DNA from 2 places in the Shinella sp. genome. Region 2 is predicted to be linked to the other one. Evidence: predicted binding sites of a transcription regulator. Region 2 holds the regulator's gene; the other holds the start of a gene.
The links. Region 2 encodes LexA, which represses DNA repair genes until DNA is damaged. Its sites were predicted from a motif close to TGTTCNNNNTGTGTTCNG; they were not measured.
Positions count from the first base shown of each region.

Region 1 (3,417 bases), on a different contig from region 2:
GAATCGCGCGACCAGAAGGCCGGGAAGATCGGGCTGTCATAGGTCACCACCGGCACGCCGCGTGTTTCCAGCACTTCCAGCGTCTTCGGAATGTCGAGGATCGCCTTGGCGCCGGCGCAGACGACGATGACGCCGGTGCGCGACAACTCGTCGAGATCGGCGGAAATGTCGAACGTCTCTTCCGCCTTGCGGTGCACGCCGCCGATGCCACCCGTCGCAAAGACCTTGATGCCGGCGCGGGCCGCACCGATCATCGTCGCCGCGACCGTCGTGGCGCCGGTGCGCCGCTCGGCGATGGCGAAGGCGAGGTCGGCGCGTGAAAGCTTCATCGCGCCCTGCGTTTGCGAGAGCGTTTCAAGCTCCGCATCCTCAAGGCCGATATGCAGCACGCCATCGATGACGGCGATGGTCGCCGGTATGGCGCCTTCCTCACGGATGATGCGCTCGACGCTGCGCGCCATGTTGAGATTGCCCGGATAGGGCATGCCGTGCGTGATGATGGTCGATTCGAGTGCGACGATCGGCGCACCACGGTCCCGGGCGGCGGCGACTTCGGCCGAAAACTGCACCGGCAGAAGGGGGGATACGGGTCTGGTCATGCTGTGTCCTCGCAGCTTTTTGGGCGGAAATTCAGGCAAAAGAGTCTCATGCCATCCATTCGGCCCCGGGTACAAGAGAAAGTGCGTCCGCAAGGGCTGCCTGCGACAATTCTTCAGCGGCAGCGAGTGGCGAGCGCACGGTGATCGCCGCTGCCGCCACCCCGCGACGCAACGCTTCGCCGATGGACGAGCCGGTGAGCCAGGCGCTGAGAAAGCCGGAAGCGAGCGAATCGCCAGCACCCGTGACATCGCCGAGCGCCGGTATGTCCGGCGGCACGACGAGGGCTGCCTGTTTGTCGTCAAAAGCGATGACGCCTCTGCCGCCACGCGTCACCACGCCTGCGGAGAGGCCCGTCGCGCGCAGCGCCTTCGGCCAGTCTGCGGGGTTTTCCGGTGCCGCACCCGTCAGCGTGCGGGCTTCCGCTTCGTTCATGAACAGGAAGGCTAGGGCGGAAAGGCTTTCGCGGAACCGGACCACCTTGGCCGGCGAAATCGCGATGCCGGCGATCGGCACGCCGGCCGCCTTTGCAGCCTCCGTCATGACTGCCAGCGTTTCGGCCGGCAGGTTCGCATCGGTGAGGATGAGCCCGGCATCGGCCATCGCCTCGCGCATCGCGCGCTGTTGCAGGCGGCGTGGCGAAAACAGCCGGTAGAGCTCCATGTCCGCCAGCGCGATGACGAGATTGCCGTCCCGCTCGATGATCGCCGTGTAGCTCGGCGTCGCCCGGTCGAGGAAGATGAACGGCGTATCCTCGACGCCCGCTGCTTCCGCCGCCGCCGCGACGATATCCCCGTCCGCATCGCCGCCGCGCGGCGAAATCAGCCGCACCCGGTGACCCAGCCGCGAAAGGTTGCGCGCCGCATTGAACGCGCCGCCGCCCGCCTCCACGAACCAGGCGCCCGGATTGCTCGCCCCCGGCGCGGTTTCACCGGCGATGCGTCCGCGTCTGTCCACATGGGCCCCGCCCATCACCAGTATCGTCTTGCCCGTCATCATCTTCCTTTTCGCCCACCGATTCGGCACGCTACGTCCGTTGTCCCGGTGGGTTCGCCCTTATTCCCGCGCGGCGCTTATCCACGGGAAACAAAAAAAGAACACACCGCCGATTTGCAAATATATTCAAATTGTTGAACGTAGCTTGCAAGACGAGAACAAAATGTGTACATAGCATTCATCGGCGGCTTCATTGCCTGTCCTGCTTCAATAACCTAAAGGTGGACCAAATGGCACAGAACACTTTGCGGCTCGTAGAGGAAAAATCAGTGGACAAAAGCAAGGCACTCGAAGCGGCACTCTCCCAGATCGAGCGCTCCTTCGGCAAGGGCTCCATCATGAAGCTCGGTGGCAAGGACAGCATCATCGAGGTCGAGACCGTCTCGACGGGGTCGCTCGGCCTCGACGTCGCGCTCGGCATCGGCGGCCTGCCGAAAGGCCGCATTGTCGAAATCTACGGCCCGGAAAGCTCTGGCAAGACGACGCTCGCGCTGCAGACCATTGCAGAATCCCAGAAGAAGGGCGGCATCTGCGCCTTCGTCGATGCCGAACACGCCCTCGACCCGATCTATGCCCGCAAGTTGGGTGTCGATCTCGAAAACCTGCTGATCTCGCAGCCCGACACCGGCGAACAGGCGCTGGAAATCACCGACACGCTGGTGCGCTCCGGTGCAATCGACGTGCTCGTCATCGACTCGGTTGCAGCGCTGACCCCGCGCGCCGAAATCGAAGGCGAGATGGGCGAAAGCCTGCCGGGCCTGCAGGCACGCCTGATGAGCCAGGCGCTGCGCAAGCTGACGGCCTCGATCTCCAAGTCCAAGACGATGGTGATCTTCATCAACCAGATCCGCATGAAGATCGGCGTCGTCTACGGTTCGCCGGAAGTGACGACGGGCGGCAATGCGCTGAAATTCTATGCTTCCGTCCGCCTCGATATCCGCCGCATCGGCGCCGTCAAAGAGCGTGAAGAGGTTATCGGCAACCAGACCCGCGTCAAGGTCGTCAAGAACAAGATGGCACCGCCCTTCAAGCAGGTCGAATTCGACATCATGTATGGCGAGGGCGTCTCCAAGACGGGCGAACTCGTCGACCTCGGCGTCAAGGCCGGTATCGTCGAAAAGTCGGGCTCCTGGTTCTCCTACAACAGCCAGCGCCTTGGCCAGGGTCGTGAAAACGCCAAGACGTTCCTGCGCGACAATCCGGATCTCGCCCGCGAGATCGAGACGTCGCTGCGCCAGAATGCCGGCCTGATCGCCGAACGTTTCCTGGAGAATAGCGGTCCGGATTCGAACGATACCGACGGCGAAAGCTAAGCGCTGCGCAACGCCGGAACGCGTTGCGCAAAGCGGGCATGGGTTTTGCGAAAGCGACATGCGCTCAACAAAATGCGAAATTCCTGAAAAACCGGCCTCTTCTTCGTGAAAGGCCGGTTTTTTGGTGTCTGGACAGGTGCCGAGGCGGGCGATAAAAGCCTTGAGTTCTCGCGCGCGCCCCCAAGGTTTTCGACCTTTCCGCAAGATAGGCGGCGGTCGTGCGCAGTTCGACGGAATTCGCGGATGGATGGTCTTTCCAGTGGCCTCCGGGCGGGCACTCCGGCCGGCGGGGCGGTTTCGCATCTGCTGAAATGCAATTGGGTGGGTAATGCGCCGTAGACAGGTGCAGACAGTGCAGAGATGAAGGACGCGATATGAACGGCGTGAATGAGATCCGGTCGACTTTCCTCGACTATTTCCGAACGAACGGCCACGAGGTCGTATCGTCCAGTCCACTCGTGCCGCGCAACGACCCGACATTGATGTTCACCAACGCCGGCATGGTGCAGTT
Region 1 is NZ_JBQVPI010000028.1:2-3,418, reverse strand. It holds gene ACT6VE_RS28920 (pseudouridine-5'-phosphate glycosidase) at 1-599, opposite strand, end outside; gene ACT6VE_RS28915 (carbohydrate kinase family protein) at 646-1,593, opposite strand; gene recA (recombinase RecA) at 1,824-2,906, shown strand; partial or broken gene ACT6VE_RS28905 (alanine--tRNA ligase-related protein) at 3,281-3,417, shown strand, end outside.
Region 1: a site for LexA is predicted at 1,680-1,697, ahead of recA (recombinase RecA). Genes of this name have one in related genera too.

Region 2 (3,417 bases):
GCCAATGCAGAATGGATATATCGAGAGCTTCAACGGCCGCATGCGCGACGAGTTGCTCAATGAGAGCCTGTTCTTCGGCCTCGACCACGCCCGCAGCGCCATCGCGGAATAGGCGGACGATTACAACAATTTCCGGCCGCACTCATTGCTCGGATACCAGACCCCGGCAGACTATGCCGGGATCATCGCCGCAACCGGCTCCAACGCTACGCGATGTGGAAGCTTCGCGTAGCGTTGGAGCCGGTTGCTCACACCGCGCCATTTGGCGTATCAAAAACCGCCGAGGCTCTAATCGCTGCCGGAGGAAAGTTCAGGGGAAGGTCACCGGGAATAAAGATCTATGACGACGGCCAGATAGGCAAAACCTTCGCTGGTACGGATGTAGATGATGTCGGTGACCCAGACCTTGTCTGGAGCCTCGACGTCGAATTGCCGATCCAGCGTGTTGTCGATGACAACGGAAGGTCTGCCACCATAGACGCTGGGACGGCGTTTGTAGCCGATCTGAGCCTTGATACCGGCAATCCGGGTCAGGCGGGCAGCCCGGTTGGGGCAGCATGTCTCGCCGTGATCGAGCAGGTCGTCATGAAGCTTGTGATAGCTGTAGACCTTGCCGATCTCTTCCCAAGCCGTCTGGAGCAGATCGATCTGCCGCTTGTCCTCGCAGGCACGCTTGCTCAACGGCATCCGAAGCCAAGCATAAAACCCGCCGGGATGGATGCGGAACAGGCGGCACATCATTCGCACCGAAAACCGCTGTTGATGCTGGGCAATGAACGCGTACTTTACTTTGCATCCCTAGCGAAATACACGGTGGCATTTTTTATAATATGTCGCGTTCCTGGGTGAGACGCGCCAGCTCCTTCTTGAGCCACCTGATCTCTTTTGCCTGGTAACTACCCTGCTCACCGGGCGTCGAAGAAAACTTCTTCTTCCACTCATAGAGAGAATGCTGGTTGACACCCAGCCGCTGCGAAACTTCCGAAACCGGATAGCCCCGCTCAGTGATCTGACGCACCGCGTCACGCTTAAAATCGTCGCTGAAATTAGCTTTGCCCATATCCGCCTACTACCTCAAATTTAGGAAGGAAGACGTCTACAAATCTCAGGGCTATTCATGTTGATGAATTTCGCGACGCCGAACCAGCCAACATTTTGGAACTCATCGTTGAGCTAAATGCCACAAACCGTGTTCAATAGCCAAATCCGCAAGATGGAGTATTATGGAACTTAGAAACATCGAATAAGTTATTATTATTAAACGAAATCAATAGCATAGAAGGCTAGCTGAATTTAAAAGTCACACTTTTGGTGATTCTGGCGGTTTCGTCGCGAAAAAGTATCGAAATTTCAGAACCTTATTGTATTGGAATCTAGATTAATTGTCGCCATTTCAAGGACCGAAATCTGGATTAATTTCCACGCCACCAACACAGCCTCTGCAGGCGCGGCTCTTGCAGAACACATATGGAACAGATAGTGTATGTTCTATATTTGTTTCGCGATTCTGGAGTGGGCGGCGATGTTGACACGTAAGCAACAGGAACTTCTCTTGTTCATCCATGAACGGATGAAGGAATCTGGCATACCGCCATCTTTCGACGAAATGAAGGATGCTCTGGATCTTGCATCGAAATCGGGTATCCACCGGCTGATTACGGCACTCGAAGAGCGAGGCTTCATTCGTCGCCTGCCCAATCGCGCACGCGCACTGGAAGTCATCAAGCTTCCGGAGGCGTATTCGCCCAGCCTGCAACCGCGACGCGGCTTTTCCCCGGCCGTCATCGAGGGGAGTCTCGGGAAGCAACAGGTAACAGCTGCGCCGCCCCAGCGCACGTCAAGCCAGGCAGACATGCCCTCCTCCGTTTCCGTGCCGGTCATGGGGCGTATCGCGGCGGGTGTGCCCATCTCGGCCATCCAGAACAATACCCATGAAATCACTGTGCCTGCAGAAATGATCGGTGGCGGGGAGCATTATGCGCTGGAGGTCAAGGGCGATTCGATGATCGAGGCCGGTATCCTCGACGGCGACACTGTCATCATTCGCAATACGAACACTGCCAATCCCGGTGAAATCGTCGTGGCGCTGGTCGATGATGAGGAAGCGACGCTGAAGCGCTTCCGCCGCAAGGGTGCATCGATTGCGCTTGAGGCCGCCAATCCGGCCTACGAAACCCGTATTTTCGGGCCGGATCGCGTCAAGATCCAGGGCAAGCTCGTCGGCCTCATTCGCCGCTACCATTAAAGCCTGTCGCGTAAGCGCGTGCAGCGCCAGAGCGACATGCGAAAAATCGGATACCCAAAGCGCGAGACGTGAAGCTGAAATATCGCGACATGCTTTAATCGCCCTTGCCAGCGTCATAAGTAGCTGTGCGCCAATCGTATGTGCGGTGTCGTGACCAGGGGCGGTGAAGCGTTTCGACGGCCGAGCCAAAGAGGGTGTCGGAGACGACGGGGTGTGCTTGATCGACCGCCGACTGGATTTCCAGGGCGCCGGTCTGCCTCAAATGTCGAACCGTGATGAGGCGCGCACCTGAGCGGCAAGTCTCCAGCCGGATTGCCACCGGCACGATGACGAGATCCGCCCGTCGCACGCCGTACCGAGGAAGGCGAGGTCTTCCAGCGCCACGATACGCCATCCGCTGGGTGAAACAGCGGCGCAAAAGGCTTTTGTCTCGCAGATGAAGCCGGTGCGGATGCGGGCTGCATCGAGTGCTGCGGCCATGGCTGCTTTGGCCTTTTGCCGGTCCGCTTTTCGGCGGGGCCGCTTCTGCCTGACCTTGTTTGTGGGCTCTGCGTTCTTGGCTTCCACCGCCAGTCCGTCCGTTTTACGAATTTCAGGTTTCATCAATCCGTCGAGGCGAAGGGCGCGCCGCCATTGCGCGTAGATGAAATCCGGGGGGCTGGCGCGGTTGACCGCTGCTTTTTCGCCAAGCAGAATCGCAACCAGGCGGCCATCTTCCGACACGAGAATCTCCGGCCTCGTGCCTCCGCCGGGCCAGCAGGCGACAAGGATACCGAAGACGACGAGAAGCGTGCCGGCGTGGCGCAGCCGGGTCCGCAGAAGGCAGACAAGGCCGCCGCCGATGCCGATGAGCAGGAAGGCGATCTCAGGGATGCGGCCGGTGACGACCTCGCCCTTCCAGCTAGCAACCCATGTCGAAAGCATGATCATCCACTCGATGCCCTTGCCCATGATCGCAAAGGGAATGGCATCGAGGCCAAAGGGCATCAGGAGAACGGCGATGAGACCGAAGGGCATGACGATGACGCTGATCAACGGCATGGCCAGCAGGTTGCCAGCAAGCCCACAGGCCGGGATGCGGTGAAAATGGCCGATGGAGTAGATCAGTGTCGCAAAGCCGCCGATCAGCAAGGAGAGGATGAGTCCGCCGAAGAAGCGGCCGGCAGCGCCGC
Region 2 is NZ_JBQVPI010000034.1:4,112-7,528, forward strand. It holds partial or broken gene ACT6VE_RS30425 (IS3 family transposase) at 1-178, shown strand, start outside; partial or broken gene ACT6VE_RS30430 (IS3 family transposase) at 325-1,060, opposite strand; gene lexA (transcriptional repressor LexA) at 1,523-2,245, shown strand; gene ACT6VE_RS30440 (ComEC/Rec2 family competence protein) at 2,504-3,417, opposite strand, start outside.